DNA from 4 places in the Cupriavidus necator N-1 genome. Region 1 is predicted to be linked to each of the others. Evidence: predicted binding sites of a transcription regulator. Region 1 holds the regulator's gene; each other region holds the start of a gene.
What was found. The regulator sigma-54, encoded in region 1, starts transcription at its own class of promoters, with help from an activator protein. The targets are predictions, from matches to a motif close to TGGCANGNAANCTGCTTT.

Region 1 (4,682 bases):
AAAAAAGCCGCGCTTCGTGGCGCGGCTTGCCTGTTCAATCCTGATTCAGCAGCCCGCTGCGGGGCTGCCGGGCACGGTCATTGCTGCATTTGCGCTGCGGCCATCTGGTACTTGACCGCTTCGCGGTCGTGGCCTTGCACGCGATCCTTGTAGCGGATCACCTGACGGTCCAGCTTGTCGACGAGTGCGTCGATCGCTGCATATAGGTCTTCGTGATGCGCCTCGACAAAGATGTCCTTGCCCTTGAGATGTAGATTAATTTCCGCGTACTGACGCCGGTCCTTTTCCTTGTGGTTGTCGACAGAGAGCAGCACGCTAACGCCAATGACCTGATCGAAATGCCTGACGATTCGCTCCAGCTTCGTTTCCACGTACTCACGCAGAGGGGGCGTGATGTCCAGGTGGTGTCCACTGATCTTGAAGTTCATAGCGCTTCTCCTTCTGAAAGAGCCTCACCAGGCAGGCGGTGGGCTCGGCTACAAAGACTTGCGGAGATTGACTGCGGGGATCTTCAGGGCTTCGCGATACTTGGCAACAGTGCGGCGCGCAACAACAAAGCCTTGCTCACCCAGCAGTTCGGCAATGCGACTGTCGGAAAGGGGATTCCTCGGGTCTTCGGCTCCTATCAGTTGCTTGATCAAGGCGCGGATGGCCGTTGATGAAGCCGCGCCACCGGTTTCGGTGGACACGTGGCTGCCGAAGAAGTACTTCAGTTCGAAAGTACCCATCGGCGTTGCCATGTATTTATTGGTCGTCACCCGGGAGATGGTTGACTCGTGTAAACCCAGTGTATCGGCAATCTCCCGCAAAACCAAGGGGCGCATGGCGATTTCGCCGTGACTGAAAAAGTTCTTTTGACGCTCGACAATGGCCTGCGAGACACGCAGGATTGTGTCGAACCTTTGCTGGATGTTCTTGATCAGCCAGCGCGCCTCTTGCAGCTTTTGCTGCAGTCCGGCCGTGCCGGACTCACCCTTCGCGCCACGCAGGATTTGGGCATACATATCGTTGATGCGCAGCCTCGGCATCACATCCGGATTGAGCTGCGCGATCCAGCCGCCGCCACCCTTGCGCACGAACACGTCCGGCACCACGAAATCCGCTTCCGGGCGGCTGTACGCATGGCCGGGGTAGGGCGCCAGCGAGCGGATCAGTTCGTGTGCGGACTTCAGTGCCACTTCATCTACCTGCAGCGCCTTCTTCAGCCGCGTGTAGTCGCGTACTGCGAGCAACTCCAGGTGATTGCTAACGATGTTCAGCGCCAGTTCGCGTTGCGGGTGCGTCAGGCGTCGCAACTGCAGGGCCAGGCACTCGGCGGCGTTGCGCGCACCCACGCCGGGCGGGTCGAAACTCTGCAGCAGCGTGAGGATGGCGTGGACTTCGTCGATCTCGAACTCGAGTTCTTCCGGCAACTCCGTGCAGATCTCCTCAAGCGATGCGCTCAGGTAGCCATCGTCGTCGAGCGATTCGATCAGGAAGATGGCCAGGCCTTTGTCGCGCGCCGAGATCTTCAGCGGCGTGAGCTGCTCCATCAGGTACTCGCGCAGCGTGGGCTCGGCCTCGCGCAGCTGCATCGGCGTTTTTTCATCCTCGTCGCCCTGGGGGCGGCGGGCAAAGTCGTCCAGGCTCCAGTCGCCGCTGCCGTAGTCGTCGCCGTTGCCGCTGTCGCCATAGCTGTCGTCGTCACCCGCGCCGTCGGCGCGAGCCTCGCCATTGCCCTGGGGCTCAGCCGGGGCGGGCGCCGGTGCGCTCTGCAGGTTGACCGAGCCGTCGGCCGCCACGCGCAGCGGGCTTTCGATCCAGTCGTTCTCGCGCTCGAGCAGCGGGTTTTCCGTCAGCGCCTGTTCGACCTCTTGCTGCAGTTCCAGCGTGGAGAGCTGCAGCAGCCGGATCGACTGCTGCAGTTGCGGGGTCAGGGCCAGATGCTGGGAAAGACGGAGCTGTAGCGACGGTTTCATGCGAGCTATTCTATGCGCATCTTTCCGTTGTTGGAACGGAAATTGCTATCGCTTATGCGGTCCGATCGCCGCTGGCTGTGGGAGGGCCCACGCGCACCCGCGAAGAGGCCTGCCGCTCGCGGGCAGGCCGTTAAGTCACATGCGGAAGTTCTCGCCCAGGTAGACGCGCCGCACTGCATCATTGGCGATGATTTCCTCGGGCTGGCCCGCGGCCAGCACCGTGCCTTCGCTGATGATGTAGGCGTGGTCGCAGATGCCGAGCGTCTCGCGCACGTTGTGGTCGGTGATCAGCACGCCGATATTGCGTGCCTTGAGGAAACTGACGATGCGTTGGATCTCGCCCACGGCGATCGGGTCCACGCCGGCGAAGGGTTCGTCCAGCAGGATGAAGCGCGGCGACGACGCCAGCGCGCGCGCGATTTCCACACGGCGGCGCTCGCCGCCCGACAGCGACAGCGCCGGGTTGTTGCGCAGGTGCGCGATCTGCAGGTCGTCGAGCAGCGAATCCAGGCGGCGCTCGATCTCGGTCTTGGGCAGCGGCTTGCCGTTGCTCACCTGAAGCTCCAGCACCGCGCGGATGTTCTCTTCGACGTTGAGCTTGCGGAACACCGAGGCTTCCTGCGGCAGGTACGACAGCCCCATGCGCGCGCGCTCGTGGATCGGCAGGCCGCTGATGTGGTCGCCGTCGAGCACGATATCGCCTTCGTCCAGCGCCACCAGGCCCACGATCATGTAGAACGAGGTGGTCTTGCCCGCGCCGTTAGGCCCGAGCAGGCCGACCACCTCGCCGCTCTTCACGTCGAGCGAGACGTCCTTGACCACCGTGCGCGAGCCATAGCGCTTCTTCAGGTGGCGCACGACCAGCGTGCTGCCGCCGGGAAGGACGGTGGAGGCTTCGACGGAAGGCTTGTCGGCGATGGTTGCGGTATCGGTCATTGGCACGGTCTGGCGTTCAGGCGTTTCTGGCGCGGGCAGGCAAGCCGGCGCCAGGCGTCAGGGTTTGTTGGCAGGCGCGGGCGCCGTCTTCAGGTCCAGCGGCGAGCCGCCATTGCCCGTGGCGCCGGCCTTCTGGTCCTGGCGCGGCGACAGCACCGCGCGCACGCGACCGGACGGATTGGCGGCCGCGGCGTCGCCACTGCCGCCGCCGGCGGCCGTGTAGAACTCCTTGCGGCTGTCGTAGGTCAGCACCGCGCCGCGGATCTCATCGACCTGCTTGGCGCCCTGCAGGCGCGCCATGCGGGCATTGCCGATCAGCTTGGAGTACTCCTGCTTGCCGTCGTACTCGATGCGGTCGCCCCAGCCGTCGATGTATTCGTCGACGCCTTCGCGCTTCTGGCGGATGTAGGCCTGCTTGCCCGGCTTGGCGGTGGCTACCGCGAACTGGTAGCCCTCGGGGTCGGTGCGCAGTTCGGCCGCGTCGGACTTCAGGATCATGGTGCCCTTGGTTAGCACCACGTTGCCGGTCAGCGTATAGATCTGCTTGACGTCGTCGTAGCTGGCGTTGTCCGCCTCCAGCACCATCGGCTTGTCGCGGTCCGCGCGCTCGGCCAGGGCGGGCTGGGCCAGCAGGCCGAAGGCCATGGCCAGGGCGAGCAGAGCCGGGGCGGTGCGTCGACGGGACGATGTCGTCAGGGAAGCAGTCATGTTGGCAGGGGTTGCTTGAGGGCGTCTGGGTACGTTGGTGCGGGTTGGTGCGGCCCCCGGGCCGGGGCTCAGGACCCCGGCGCGCGGCCTGGGGACGGCCCGGTGATGATGGTGCCGCGTACATTGCCGAGCAATTGTACTTCGCGCGTGACGTTGTTGAAGATCAGGCCGTTGGCGGTCATCACCGACGGGCCGCGCGTCAGCTTGACTGGCTTGTCGGTCTTGACGATGTCGTCATTGATCAGCAGCTGGAAATAACTGGATGCGGCGGTCAGCTGCGGGTCCTTGGACACGTCCACGCCCTGCTGGCGCATGACGAAGCCGTTGCCGTACAGGTCGATCACCGAGCCCTCGGCGTTCATGCGGCCCATATCGGCGCGGGCGGTGACCGGCGGGCGGTCCGGCTCGTACGCGCGCATGGCGGGCCGGGTCACTTCGTAGGTCTGGTCGTCCTCGAAATGGACCATGCGCTCGCCGGTGAAGCGGATCTTGGTGCTGCCGTCCGGCGCCAGCTCGGTGGCCGAGAAGCGGTCCATGAAGTAATCAGGCTCATGCTTCTTGGTGCTTTGCGCGGCCAGGTCTTCCTTGGGGGAGTTGATCTGGACCAGCCAGAACGTGCTGCCCGCCACGAAGGCCATCAGCAGCAGCGGCAGCAGCCGCATGACGATGCCGCTGAGGGAGGCGAGGAGTGCCTGCATGGTGTCCTTGGCGTTGTGCCGGTTGTGCCGGGCCCGCGCCCGCTCAGATGACCTTGGCGCGGGTCAGGTCGTGGATATGCAGCGCGCCGGTCAGGCGGCCGTCGTCGTCCACCACCAGCAGCTGGTTGATGCGGTTGGCTTCCATCACCTGCACCGCCTCGACGGCGAGCTGGTTCTCGTTGACCACGTGCGGGTTGTGGTGCATGACCTCGCCGATGGGCACGGTCTTCCAGTCGCGCGGGGTTTCCAGCAGGCGGCGCAGGTCGCCGTCGGTGAAGACGCCGATGGCGTGTCCGTCCGGATCCACCACGGCGGTCATGGCCATGCCCTTGCGGGTGATTTCCATCAGCGCCTGGGCCAGCGGCGTGTTCTCACGCACCTC
Region 2 (4,682 bases), on a different replicon from region 1:
CTTCTGGCCGAGCGCGCCGGTCAGGCCGCCCAGCAGGCCGCCCACCAGACCGCCGATCGGGCCGGTGGCGCCGGTGGTCGAACCCTTGCTTGTGGTGCTGCCCGCGGTGGAGGTGGCGCCGCCGGTCACGGCGGCGACAACATTGGTGACGGGGGCCAGCGGGCTGGTGGTGCCCGTGCCCGCCGCGGCGCCGGAGACGCCGCCAACCACGCCATTCACCACGCCGCTGACGGCGGTGGTGGCCGGTGCCAGCGGCGAACCGGTGCTGCCGCCGGTGGCACTGCCAAGGCCGCCGGTGAAGGTGCTGACCAGGCTGGTGACCGGTGCCAGCGGCGAACCTGAGCCGCCGCCGGTGGCACTGCCAAGGCCGCCGGTGATGGTGCTGACCAGGCTGGTGACAGGCGCCAGCGGCGAACCCGTGCCGCCGGCGCCTGCACCGCCAGTCAGCCCCCCGGCCAGCGCAGTCACCGGTGCCAGTACCGGGCTCAGCGCGCCCAGGCCGCCGCCGCTGGCGGGCCCGTTCACTGCGCCGCCCAGCGATGCCACGGTCGTGCCGGTGGCGTTCACCACGCCGCCGATGCCCGAGACCACCGGCGTGTTGGTCTGTTGCAGCTTGATGCCGGCCGTGGCCAGCGCACCGCCCACGGTCGCCAGTAGCCCGCCGGTCGGAGCGCCCAGGCCCGTGGCCGCGCCCAGCGTCTGGGTGGCGCCGGTCAGCTGCGAGGTGATCGGCACGATCAGCTTGCTGGTGGTAGTGGTCACTTGCTCGACCGCGCCGGTCGACAGCACCGTGGTCAGCGTGCCGCCGGTGCTGGTCACCGTGTCGCCCAGCTTGTCCACCACCGTGCCCAGCGGCGAAGTCAGCGGCGCCAGCGGCGCGAGCTGGCCGGTGCCCAGCCCGCTGACAGCGGTGCCGGCGCTGGACACTCCCTTGCCGAGTTCGGTGACCACATTGCCGGTGCTGGCGACCGTGGTGCCAACCGGGTTGGTCGAATTGGGGATGCTGCCCAGGCCCGCTTGCAGGCCCGTGGCCAGCGCGCCCACGGCATCGCCGGTGGAGGCCACCACGCCGCCCAGGCCGCTTTGCGTCTGCGTCGGCACCAGCGGCAGGTTGGCGCTGCCGAGCTGGTTGCCGAGGTCGGTGACGGTGCTGCCCGTATTGCCCAGCACCGTGCCGGCATTGTTGATGACCGTGGCGGTCGGGGTCAGCGAGGTGGGCGTTTCGCCGCCGCCAGTGTTGCCGCCGTTGCCACCCGTTCCACCGGTGCCGCCGGTACCACCCGTGCCGCCGCCCGTGCCACCGGTACCGCCGCCGGCCAGGTCGGTGCTGCCGCCGGAGCCACCCATGCCGCCAGTGCCATCGGTTCCGGTAGTCTTAGTGCCGCCATTGGTGCCCGCCGTATCGCTGGTGCCCATGGAGGTCGATCCGCTGCCGCTGGCGCAGCCACCCAGGGCCAGCAAGGTTGCGAGGAGTGCCGTTACGGCGAGTTGTTGTTTGCGCATGTTCTGTTCCCTCATTCCCGTCGTTTAAATCGCTCGGCCGCGCAACGCGTTCGCTTTCTGCGTGCGGCGGTGACGGATATGGCGCAATCGGTATGCCAGCGCCGCGACGCGTCCCGGAAGGGACCCTGCGGAAGTCGGGTGTGGTGCCCGCAAAGCCTTGCCGGGCGCGGTTCCCAGGGGAGTGGCGGGAACCGCTTGCGGCGCCGCCGGGGACGGGTGTCGGGGCGGCTGCGCGTTACGCGTTACGTAACGTGTGGCGTCTGCAGGGAACAAAACAGCCGGAACGGCGGGCCATGCGGCGATGGCGACCCAGCCAGGAAAGCGCGCCGTGCCGTGCGCTGCCACCGCCCTCCCGCCACGGTCATCCGCGCCGCCGTGTTCCCGTGTTCCCGGAACACGTTACGTAGCACGTAACACGTCAGGCCCGCGCCGCAACGGCGTTTGGGCCCAGCACGTGGCTACCCCGGACCCCCGGCAATCCGCGCCAGGCAAGGCTTGCAGCGCCGCGGCCGGTTCCGTGCCGGCACCGCCGGCGCCGCTGGCACGGGCCTTGCCATTTGTTGTCCAGACGCGCCGACGATCCCGCGTTCCACTGTCTTGCCGTGCCGGTTCGGAGCGGTCCGCCAGAGGAACAAAGCGGGACTCCGGGGAGGCTCGTCGGCAATCCCATGCGGCGCACATAAGACAAGACGGCCGGCAGCACCGTGGCCAACAAGACAGGAGAAGGACAATGCAAACCAAGCATCCGTCGCAGCATTCCATGACCTCACTGGCCGCGGCCGGCGTGGCCGCTATTGCCTTGCTGATGGCAGGCTGTTCGTCGAGCGGTGGCGGCAGCGGCGCCAATCCGCGGCCGAACAGCAACATCGACACGCCGGTCACGCCGGGACCGTCCGCATCGGGCGAGACCACGCCCACCGCCAAGGTGACCGAAGGCGCGGGCAATACCGTGGTGGCCACGGGCAATGCCATCAGCGAGGTCGGCAAGAGCATCCAGGAAGCGCCGCTGCCGTTGCTGCCCACCAAGGCGCGCGAAGGCGCCGGCGACGTGGTGATCAATGCCGGCAGGGCCGTTGGCTCGCTCGGCGCGGGCGTGCGCGACGGGCTGGGGCAGATCGGTTCGGTCGACAACCCGGTTGGCGTGACGGTGGCCAGCACCAGCAATGTGGTCCACGACGTGGGCGAGACGCTGATCAGCGGCGGCGACCTGGTGTACGGCCTGGGCACCGAGAAGCTGGCACCACTGGCGCCGGTGACCGAGCCGGTGGGCGGCCTGGTCAGGCACGTGGGCATCGCGGTGCACGATAGCAGCGGCAAGGTGCACAGCGTGCTGTCCGAAGGCCCGGTCGCGCAGGTCACGAATTCGGTCAGCAAGGTCATCGTGCCGCTGACCAGCAAGGTCACCGACGGCACGCAGACCCTGGGCGCGGTCACGCACCTGGGCGATCCGGCCAACGGCCTGCTCTACAAGGTCGGCAATACCGCGGCTGCCGGCGGCAGCATGATCAGCAACAGCCACGCGCCGGTGGTCTCGCCGCTGGGCGGCGTGGTGACTGAGGCCGGCAAGACGGTCGCGGCCGCTGGCGCGCTCCTCAACGGCAATGGTCAGGGCGGCGGCAACCCGCTCGGCGGCGTGGTGAACAACCTGCCGCTGGCCAAGGTCGCCGGCGGCGGTGAGGGCGGCTCCGCGGGCGGCGCGCTCAGTCCCGTGACCGCGCTGCTGGCGCCGGTGACCGGGCTGGTCGGCGGGCTGAAGCAGGGCGCTCAAGACAGCCAGGGTGGCAGCGGCGACGTCAAGACGCTGCAATTGCCGCTGGTGGGTGGCCTGCTGCGCTGAAATGTCTCATACCGGCTAGGTGTTTTCACGGTGCGCTGTCGCTCATCACCCCGTCGCAGCGCATCTTTTTATTTTGGCTGGCATTGCGGCCGCAATGACCGCAATGCCAGCTTGCAGGCCGGTTCCCGGCCTGCAAGCCTGTTCTTTGACAACCTGTGACCCGGGCGTGCCGGGTCGTTTCAAACGCATGTCTTAACCCCTTTGGGTCATTGCTATCACCCATAGGAGGGGTATGGTTGAGACATTCCATATCTTAAAAAGAAAACGCAGCAAGCGTGAAATGTCGATAAAAGAGCGGGCCACAGAGCACCGTGATAATCGAACGGGGGAAGCGTGATCGCGGCTTCTTAGATCACTCGGGAGTGACAACATGAAACGACTCATTGCACGCTTTATTAAAGATGAGCGCGGGGCGACGGCTATCGAGTATGGCTTGATCGTCGGGCTCGTCGCTTTGGCCATCGCAGTCGGCGCCGGCCAACTCGGCACAGAACTCAACGCCAGCTTCACCCGGCTCTCAGTCAAGGTTTCGGGATGGTTCGTCAATTGAGCAGGCCGAAACCATAAGACCGGCGTGATTGCCGCGCTCCTCTGCGCGGCGACCCTCTACACAGATCTTGCCTACCGGCGCGTTCCCAACGCCTTGCTGGCGGCCGCCGTGCTGGTCCTCGGACTTGCACTGCTCGCCGGGCAGGCCACGGAACTGCCGCTGGCCGCGCGTCTGACCGGCGCGGGGCTGGGTCTTGCCGTCACGCTGCCGGCGTACGCCCTCGGGCGCATGGCCGCAGGGGACGTCAAGTTCCTGGCGGTGGTGGGCCTGTTCACCGGCCCGCAAGGACTGGTGGTGGCATGGGTCGTCGGCAGCCTGCTCGGGCTGGTGCACGCGCTGCTGGCGCTGGCACTGGACAGCAGCGTACTGGCCGCGCTTCGGCAGCGGGCCGCGGCACGCCTGCGCGTGGCAGCCAGCACGCCGGCTACGGAGCAAGCCTTGCATCACCAGGACAGACCCATTCCAACGGCGCAGTTTTCGCGGGCGCGCGGCATTCCATATGCCGCGTACCTGGCCGTGGGCGTGCTGGTCTGGATGGCCGCGGGCCAATAGCCGGACAGGCCACGGGCAAGCAGGCTGCGTCGCCGGTCGGCGCGAAAGAACACCAAAGGACCGGGGTTTCAGATGTTGCTGCACGCAAGGGCCAACAGGGGGATCAACCGACGCCGCCACGGCGCCGGCAGCGCTGCGATCGAGTTTGCGATCGTGGCGCCGGTGCTGCTCGCCATCGTGATCGGCATCATTTACTACGGCGTGATGCTGGCGCTTCAGCAGGTGCTGACGCTGGCCGCC
Region 3 (4,682 bases), on a different replicon from region 1:
AGGTTGGACTTTGGCACGCCGGCGCGCATTGCGATCTCGGCCATGGTGGCGCCGGCAAAGCCCGCGCGCGCGAAGACATGCTCGGCCGCGTGCAGGATCATGGCCTGGTTCTCCTGCCGGATGCGCCCGCCCGGGGCATCGCACGCGGGTAGCGGGCGCCGCGCCGTGGCGCTGGCGGGCGCGTCCATCAGCGCGTGCCGTAGAGGCGGTCGCCGGCGTCGCCCAGCCCGGGCACGATATACCCGTGCTCGTTGAGCGTGTCGTCGATGGCCGCGGTGACGATGCCGACCTCAGGGTGCGCTGCACGCAGCGCGCGCAGCCCGGGGCGCGAGGCGATCAGGCACACGTACTTCATGGTGGTGACGCCGGCCTCTTTCAGGCGGTTCAGCGCGGCGATGGCCGAGTTGCCGGTGGCTAGCATCGGGTCCACCACGATCACCATGCGCTCCTGGATGTCTTCCGGCATCTTGAAGTAGTACTCGATCGGCTCCAGCGTCTCGGGGTCGCGGTACAGGCCGATATGCCCGACGCGCGCCGCCGGCAGCAGTTCCAGCATGCCGTCGATAAAGCCGTTGCCCGCGCGCAGGATCGACACCAGGCACAGCTTCTTGCCGGACAGCACCCGCGACTGCATCGGCGCGATCGGCGTGCGGATGGCGACGGTCTCCATGGCCAGGTCGCGCGTGGCTTCGTAGGTCAGCAACTGGCTGATTTCGCGCACCAGCCGGCGGAAGTTGTCGGTGGTGGTCTCCTCGCTGCGCACCAGGGTGACCTTGTGCTGCACCAGCGGGTGGTCGACGACCAGCACGCCGGGCAGGCCGGCAGCATCGGCATCGAGTGGGTCAACAGCGGGAACAGCGGACATGTCGTTCATGGTGACGCTCCTGATGCCACGTTTCACATGCAATGCCTGCCAGCAACGTCGGCCGCCTGGCGGCCGACGTGCTCAGAACACGGTGCCGTCGCTGATGATGGCGAACGGCGGCGCGCCACCCGGGCGCCGCTTGGCGGCAATGCGGCGCCCCGCCGCCCAGGTGCCGCCTTCCAGCACGCGCGCCAGCGGGAAATTTTCTTCCTGCAAGCCAAGCGCCTGGCGCACGCCGTCGGCCACCAGGTCCAGGCCGGTCACTGTCAGCGCGCGCCATTCGACGATCACGGGCTCATCCACCGCATGCGGCACGGCGGCAAAACCGGGGTCGCGCGGCACCATCAGCTCGAAGTCGTAGAGCAGGCCGCCGTTGCGGTATTCGGGCAGGCCCGTCAGCGCGTCCAGCCCGGTCACGGTCAGGCCGGCGTCTTCCAGCGGCTCCAGCAGTGAATAGGTCAGCCATTGCGTGAGCTTGTGGAACGGTACCAGCCCGCCCGGCGCGGCCGGATGCCGCCAGCAGTCGCCCAGCGAAACGCCTTCGACAATGATCCGCCCCGGCCATACCGGCCCCAGGCCGACCAGCAGCGTGCGCAGCAGGAAGCCGGCGTCGAGCTGCCCGTTGACCGCATGCGCCTTCAGGTAGTCGTAGAGGTTGCCCAGCCGCGCCGGCCGGCCGAACAGCGCCGGAGTCGCCTCCATCACCTCGCCCAGGCGGCGCAGCAGGCCGGCGCGGCCTTCCAGCCCCACCAGCGGGTTGTGCTGCGCGACCTGGAAGGCGTGGGCGATGCTGTCGGCATCGATGCGCTGCAGCCGCTCGGCGTCCGCGCGCAGCGGATCGCCCGGCGCGGCCGAGAAGCCGCCGCGCGCGAACAGGACGAAGCTGGCCACGCCCAGCCCTTCCGAGCGCGTCAGCACCAGGTCGCTGGCCGGATCGCGGTAACGCCAGTCCGGGCCGGCGCCGGCATCCAGCAGTACGCTTGGAATGACCAGGTCGATGCCGATGCGGGCGCGCTCCTCGCGGTGCTCTGGCCCGCTCAGCGCGGCACGCTCGCACAACACCTGCCAGCGGTCCGCGCGCTGGTCGACGGCGCCACTTTCAAAATGGCGCCAGCGGCTGTGGTACGGCACCTGCAGGTCCGGATAGCGCTGGCGGATGGTGCTGGCGACATAGTCGGCAATTGCATGCACGCGGTCCGGATGCCAGGTGAAAAGCTCGGACGCGCCGCTGGCCACGTGTTCGGTGACCGCCGCGCAATGCGTGCGCACCGCCTCGGCACACAGCAGCGCCGAGGCGGGATGCCCTTCCGGCACCGGGCTCAGCCAGCCGGCACCCGGCCGCATCTCGTTACCTGTGCCCTGGCGGTCCATGCCGGGCTTGCCATCCTCGGGAAACATCGTCATTCGTTCAACCCCCTGCCCTTTGCCAGGGCCAGTTCGTTCGCATCCGGCGGCGTGTAGTGCGTAAAGTAGCCGGCGGCCACCTTGGCATCGATCTCGACACGGGCATCGGCGGGGATCAGGGCCTCGGGGATGGCCACCTGCTCGACCACCTCGATGCCCTGCGCCACCAGCGCGCCATGCTTCATGTTGCTCATCGACGCCCAGCGGTCGATGCGGCGGATGCCCAGCCAATGGAACACATCCGGCATCAACTCCTGGAAACGCATGTCCTGCACGCCTGCCACGCATTCGGTGCGGGCAAAGTAAGTCTCGGCACGGTCGCCGCCCACCTGCCGCTTGCGGGCGTTGTAGACCAGGAACTTGGTCACCTCGCCCAGCGCGCGGCCCTCCTTGCGGTTGTAGACCACCAGCCCGACACCGCCCTGCTGCGCCATCTCGATGCACACCTCGATGCCATGTGCCAGATACGGCCGGCAGGTACAGATGTCTGACCCGAACACATCCGATCCGTTGCATTCATCGTGCACGCGGCACGCCACGCGGGTCTCGGGCTTGCCCAGCTGGCTGACGTCGCCGAAGAAGTACAGCGTCATGCCGCCGATGGGCGGAAGGAACACCTTCAGGTCCGGCCGCGTCACCAGTTCCGGGAACATGCCGCCGGTCTGCTCGAACAGGCTGCGGCGCAGCACGCTTTCCTTGATGCCGAAACGGGCCGCCAGCCCGGGTAGGTACCACACCGGGTCGACCGCCGCCTTGGTCACCCGCACGTCGCCATTGGCATGGAGGATGTCGCCGTCGGGCTTGAGCCGGCCGGCCGCAATGGCCGACACCAGCTCCGGCATGTTGATATGCGCACGGGTGACGGCGATGGTCGGGCGAATATCCACGCCGGCCGCGATGCGGTCGGCAAAGACGGTGGAAACCAGGTGGCCCCAGGGATCCAGCGAGACAATTTTCTCCGGGTCGCCCCATTGCGGATGCGGCCCAATGGCTTCCGCCGGCGCGGTATCGGTCAGGTCGGTGCGATGGTCGCGCTGCAAAGCGCCCGCGGCAACCGCCAGGGCCCGGTAGATGGCGTAGGCGCCAGCATGAGTGCCGATCACATTGCGCTGTGCCGGATTCGCCAGGCTGGCGATGACCGGCCCGCGCTCGGCCGCCGTGGGGGCGCCCCAGTGGATGGGCTCGGCCGGCTTGTCGCGGCGTGCGTGTGAGGTGAGGACGATATGGTCGGACATGGCACCCTCGGTTCCCGATGGAATCCTGACCAAATGGTCAGGTTTACGATTCCATACTAGGCAACCTTTGTGCCATCGCCCAATGCCCGTTTACGCGAGTGTTGCGGCAATGTGTGTGGCGCCGAACGCAAGTCCGCGCTGGCGGCATGCACGCATCGCGTGCCGGCGGCGAGACATCGCGGGTGCATACGCACCAACAAAAGGCGCGCACGGCCATGCGGGCACGGCGCCGTCCGGGGCAAACCGTGCCGCCGCTGCGCGGCAGTGCCTGCAAGCATTACACGCTTTGCCGGCCGGCGGGGTCGCGGCCGTTGCCCAGCAGCGCACGCAGCGCCGCCAGCGGCTGGGCGCTTTCGATGTAGCGATAAAACAGCACGCCGGCCACATTGCTGAGCCCCCACGCGGCAACCATGCCGAGCGCGTTCAGCACCGGCTGGCCCGGCGCCAGGTTCGACACCAGCGCGTTGACCAGCAGGCAAACCGGAAAGTGAACCAGGAACACCGAATAGGAAATGCGCCCGAAGAAGCCGACCACGCGCGCCCGCGGCCAGCGCTCCAGCCAGCCGCCGCGGCGCGCCACCGCCAGCAGCAGCGCAGTGGCAAGCGCCACCGCGATGCGCAGCCGGAAATCCACCGCCAGCGCCGCCAGCGCGACCGCGCCGATAAGCAGCAGCGGCAACACCGGGCGGCCGGGGTTGGACGCCCAGTAGGCCAGCGCCCCCATGCCATAGGCGCCGAAGAAGTACACGGCCCAGATATCCCACGCGGCATCGCGGTTGAACCAGAACAGCGACGCCACCGCCACCAGCGCCACGATGCCGATGCTGGCCCCGGCACCCGCCGGCGCTTTCCCGCCCGCCACGGCGCGCGCGGCCCACAGCGCGCCCAGCAGCAGCGCAAACAGCTGCAGGTCGATAGCCACGTACCAGACCCCGGCCGAGAGCGCATCGACATCGAGCACGTTATGCAGCAGCGTCACGTGCGCCAGGAACTGCAGCAGGCCGGGCGGCGCGGGGATCGAGTCGTGCACCATCCAATGGCGCGCCAGGGCGGCACCGGCAATGCTGAGCAGCAGCGCCGCGGCAAAGGGCACCACCAGCTTCTGGTAGCGCCGCCACAGCACCAGCAGCGGATGCTGGCGGATCTCCAGCCGGCCATGCGGCGCCAGGCTGCGCGCG
Region 4 (4,682 bases), 180 kb from region 1:
TGCGGCGGTGGGTGCAGGCGTCGGCCTGCTGACTGGCGCGGCGGTCGGCGCGGGCAATGCCCAGTACGCCGGTTACGGCACGCAGCAGCAATACGATGCGGCCTATGTCCAGTGCATGTACGCCAGCGGCAACCGGGTGCCCGCTCCCGGACGCGTCGCCGCTACGCCGCAGCCGGCACCGCGGTACTACTACAATCCGCCGCCTCCGCCACCGGCCTATTACAGCCCGTATCCGTACTATTAGGTCAGCCCCGGGGCCATTCGGAGTACCGACGCGAACGGTCGCCAACCCATGCGCAGAATGCCTGCGGGCGTTCATCTGGCGTCAGGTCGCGGCATGCCTTCGCAATCTCAGCGTATTGCGCGACTTCATCGCCAAGGTAGTACCAGCGCAGCCGTTCCATCCACTGGCGACCTTGCGCAGGATCGCCGGTCAGCGCCAGCAGCCATGCGGTGCGCGCGATCATGGTCGGCGTAGGCAGCAGGTGCACGGCGGCGATGTGGGCGGGCAACAAATCTGCCGCATTAGCCGGCGTAATGGTGGCCAGGCCGGCAGCGTCGGCCTGCGCGTGCTGGCGGAACCAGAAGCGCGGCATCGGCAAGGCATTGCGGTGGCCTTCGCTGCTGGCGTATTCGCGGGCTTCGGCGCGGCGGTAGTCTTGCCACATGGTGGCCAGCACGGCCGCGGCCACCACGACAAACGCGATCGCCAGCGCCCGTGCCACTGGCATCGGCACGCGCCAACGCCCGAAGCCTGACGGCTCCAGCCAACCGAGCATGAAGCAGAACGGCAGGAAGAAATAGAGGTAATGCAGCGGGTATTCGAGCATCGAATGCGCGCACAGCATCGCCAGCCAGGTAAGAACCAGCACGGTCTGCTTGCGCTCTTCGCTATCGCCGTGCCACAGGCGAACCCGAACCACGCGCCATAGCCACGCCAGCAGGATCAGGCCTACGCCGGCGGTGCCGACGATGCCCGTCTTCGCAAGCAGGTCGAGGATGGCGTTGTGGGCGTGCAGGGACATCTCCACCTTCACGCCGACTTGCTGCATTTGCTGGAATTGCGCCCAGCCGAACTCGCCCCAGCCGACACCGAACCAGGGGTGGGAGCGGAACATTGCCAGCGCGTGGGTCCACAGCGCGCCGCGCGCGGACATCTGGTCTTCTGCTTCGAGTTGGGCGATGGTGTCGAACAGGCGCCAGTCGAAGGCTTGCCCTGCCGCGCGGATCGCGGGCTGCAGGATCAGCAGCATCGCCACCATTGCTACTGCTGCGACGAGCAGACCGACTGGTCGCTGCATTGGATCCGAGTCGCTCCGCCCGCCTCGTGCGAGCCACGCTGCGACCAGTGCATAGACCGCAGCCAGGCCAACATGCAGCACGCCGGTGCGCGAACCGGACAGCACGATGCCGCTTTCCAGCAAGACCACGGCGGCGAGCCACATCGGGAAACGCAAGCGGCCACGCGAAGCCAGCCACACTGACGCCACCAACGCCAGGCCTTCAACGGTGGCCTGGTGGTTGGGTTGGTTCAGGTTGCCCCAGAGGCGGCGATTGTTGTCGTAGAAGTAGGTGGAGACGAGGCCGAAGGCGCGGGGTTCGAGGTGGAAGAGCTGCACCCATTGCGTGAGCGTACCGAGCGACCCCGCAATGAGAAAGGCCGTGGCGAAGGCATCGCCGATGTCCTGCGTGGTTGTTGCTGGCGCGCGTCGATACCACCATCCAGCGCAAGTCACTGCGGCTCCAAGGATCAGCGTGAGAATCGTGATCAGCCGGCTGCCAGTGATGTCAGCGTGACCGAGGGCGCCGAGTAAAAGGCTGACAAGGCTTAGCCAGACAAACAGCAGGCAGCCCCACGGAAGCCACATATGGGTTTCCGAACTCGCTGCTGGGGACTTGTGGATCGCATGGAAGGCGAAGACGGTAATGGCACAGAATGCGGCGGTCCATTCGCCATAGAACGTCGCCAGCGGCAGCGTGTGCCGGGAGACTAGCAGCGGGATGACGATTGCTGCGATGAGGGCGGCCGACGGTAGGAAGGGCCTGGACGGCTGCATCGGGGCGCCTGTTTATAGGGAAACGCGCATGATAGCTTGGTGGCTGGGCAAAGAAAAAGCGCCCGAAGGCGCTTTTTCTTTGCTTAGCATTCAGACAAGCCGAGAATTAGATTCCCGTTTTTGCTTTGGTGCAAGGCGCGGCACCAGTGTTGGTGGCAGCCCATTGGATCGCGTTCGCGTTGGTAGTATTGTCCGGCGTCAGCGTGACTTCACAACCGGCCAGTGCAGCCTTGCCCGTCATCACAACTGCGCCGGTCTTGGCCGTCAAGGTTACAGTGGCATTGGTCGGCGCCGGAAGTGTCGGATAGCCAGTGGCCGCCTTCAGAAGTACGTCAGTATCGCATTTGGCATCGATTACACCGTTGTTGACTTGGCTGCACTCAGCAATCGCCATCTTCAGAGGCGCAACCTGCGAATAGACGTCCGACCAGCGCGAGCGCGTCACATAATCCTGATACTGCGGAATCGCAATCGCCGCCAAAATACCAATGATCGCAACCACGATCATCAGTTCGATCAGCGTAAAGCCCTTCTGGACACGACGGCCCAGTTTCTTCAGTTGTTGTACCCGTTGCATGATTTGACCCCTCGAAGAGATTTTGGTTAAGCGTTGCACGTCTTCGGTTTCGTGACGCGGGGACCATTGAGCAGTAAGCGTGCCAGGGGCATCCCCCATCCGTCGGGGGTAAAAAGCGACAAATTTCGTCACCCGTCAGGGGGATGCTTGCCGGATGCGCCAAAATTTGTCACTTGCGCCCGCTACCACCGCGCGAAGCGACAAAATGTGCGATCACTCACATGAGTTAGTTGGCCAAGGCACCGACGACCGCCTTGCCGGCGCGCCAACGAAAAAGGGCGGCCAGCTGGCCGCCCTTCTCGCCTGGGCGGAACCTCGTCAGGCGGTCTGTGCCGACCGGCGGCTCAGCAGCTTGCCCATAAGCACCACCAGGATCGCGCCGGCGGCGCCGAATACCAGGTGGGCGTGCGGCACGTGGACTTCGAACCAGGCGGCGTCGACCGGGTCGCTGACCAGCATCTCACCCGCCAGGTAGCCCAGCAGCGCGGCACCCAGCACGATGATGACCGGGAAGCGCTCCATGACCTTGAGCAGCAGCGTGCTGCCAAACACGATCAGCGGGATCGACAGGCCCAGGCCGATGATCAGCAGCATCAGCTGGCTGCCTTCGGGGCCTTTCTGCGCAGCGGCGGCCACGGCCACCACATTGTCGAGCGACATCACCAGGTCGGCGATCAGGATGGTGCGGATGGCGGCCCAGATATTGTCCTTGCCATCGTGCCCTTCCTCGTCGTCATCGCCGGTCAGCAGCTGCACGCCGATGTAGACCAGCAGAACGGCGCCGACGATCTTCAGGTACGGCAGGCTCAGCAGCTTGACCGCGGCCACGGTCAGCACCACGCGCATGATGATGGCGGCGGCGCTGCCCCAGAAGATGGCCTTCTTCTGCTGGGCGGGCGGCAGGTTGCGCGAGGCGAGCGCGATCACCACCGCGTTGTCGCCGGACAGGACGATATTGGTCAGGATGATCGATCCCAACGCAATCCAGAAAGTGGTGGAAGACAGCAGTTCCACGGGGAGGCTCCTCGAGTTCTATCTATAGGTCCGACCCGTCATATGACGGCAATTCGGATGTCTGAAAACACAGACATGACTGTTTAACGCACGAACCTTACGATTCGGTTTCAATTCCGGCTGGTGCCGCTTGGGAGATACCCTAGTAAGTGTCCCACCAGAATGACATTGCCCCCGCACGCGGCGGGGGCAATGTCTTATCATTTCCGCGCAGGCGGAAACGACGTACTGAACATCGTCAGCAAATTACAGCATTGCCTTCAGCAGGCGGCCCATCTCCGACGGGTTCTTGGTCACCTTGATGCCGCAGGCTTCCATGATTTCCAGCTTGGCCTGGGCGGTATCGGCACCGCCCGAGATCAGCGCGCCGGCGTGGCCCATGCGCTTGCCCGGAGGCGCGGTCACGCCAGCGATGAAGCCAACCACCGGCTTCTTCATGTTTTCCTTGATCCAGTAAGCCGCGTTGGCCTCGTCCGGACCGCCGATCTCACCGATCATGACCACGGCGTCCGTTTCCGGATCGTCGTTGAACATCTTCATCACGTCGATGTGCTTCAGGCCGTTGATGGGGTCGCCACCAATGCCGACAGCCGACGACTGGCCCAGGCCCAGCGCGGTCAGCTGGCCCACGGCTTCGTACGTCAGCGTGCCCGAGCGCGACACCACGCCGATGCGGCCCTTCTTGTGGATGTGGCCCGGCATGATGCCGATCTTGATTTCGTCCGGCGTGATCAGGCCTGGGCAGTTCGGTCCCAGCAGCAGGGTCTTCTTCTTCTCACGGCGCATGCGGTCCTTGACTTCCATCATGTCGCGCACGGGGATGCCTTCGGTAATGCAGACCACCAGGTCCAGGTCGGCGTCAACGGCTTCCCAGATCGCGGCAGCGGCACCTGCGGGCGGCACATAGATGACCGACACGGTGGCGCCGGTCTGGGCCTTGGCGTCCTTGACGCTGGCGTAGATGGGAATGCCTTCGAAGTCTTCACCGGCCTTCTTCGGGTTCACGCCCGCGACGAAGCAGTTCTTGCCGTTGG

Region 2: a site for sigma-54 is predicted at 2,043-2,060, ahead of CNE_RS18930 (collagen-like triple helix repeat-containing protein). Genes of this name have one in related genera too.
Region 3: a site for sigma-54 is predicted at 3,562-3,579, ahead of CNE_RS25845 (GTP cyclohydrolase II). Genes of this name have one in related genera too.
Region 4: a site for sigma-54 is predicted at 2,702-2,719, ahead of CNE_RS02820 (pilin). Genes of this name have one in related genera too.

Annotation. Positions count from the first base shown of each region.
Region 1 is NC_015726.1:396,253-400,934, forward strand. It holds gene hpf (ribosome hibernation-promoting factor, HPF/YfiA family) at 78-428, opposite strand; gene CNE_RS01980 (RNA polymerase factor sigma-54) at 477-1,958, opposite strand; gene lptB (LPS export ABC transporter ATP-binding protein) at 2,094-2,894, opposite strand; gene lptA (lipopolysaccharide transport periplasmic protein LptA) at 2,952-3,602, opposite strand; gene lptC (LPS export ABC transporter periplasmic protein LptC) at 3,671-4,300, opposite strand; gene CNE_RS02000 (KpsF/GutQ family sugar-phosphate isomerase) at 4,344-4,682, opposite strand, start outside.
Region 2 is NC_015723.1:184,391-189,072, forward strand. It holds gene CNE_RS18925 (collagen-like triple helix repeat-containing protein) at 1-1,503, opposite strand, end outside; gene CNE_RS18930 (collagen-like triple helix repeat-containing protein) at 2,234-3,340, shown strand; gene CNE_RS18935 (Flp family type IVb pilin) at 3,711-3,890, shown strand; gene CNE_RS18940 (prepilin peptidase) at 3,915-4,442, shown strand; gene CNE_RS18945 (TadE/TadG family type IV pilus assembly protein) at 4,515-4,682, shown strand, end outside.
Region 3 is NC_015723.1:1,716,630-1,721,311, forward strand. It holds gene CNE_RS25830 (TetR/AcrR family transcriptional regulator) at 1-188, opposite strand, end outside; gene upp (uracil phosphoribosyltransferase) at 188-874, opposite strand; gene CNE_RS25840 (URC4/urg3 family protein) at 947-2,269, opposite strand; gene CNE_RS25845 (GTP cyclohydrolase II) at 2,266-3,504, opposite strand; gene CNE_RS25850 (acyltransferase family protein) at 3,782-4,682, opposite strand, start outside.
Region 4 is NC_015726.1:575,656-580,337, reverse strand. It holds gene CNE_RS02830 (glycine zipper family protein) at 1-244, shown strand, start outside; gene CNE_RS02825 (PglL family O-oligosaccharyltransferase) at 246-2,057, opposite strand; gene CNE_RS02820 (pilin) at 2,164-2,634, opposite strand; gene CNE_RS02815 (TerC family protein) at 2,953-3,648, opposite strand; gene sucD (succinate--CoA ligase subunit alpha) at 3,895-4,682, opposite strand, start outside.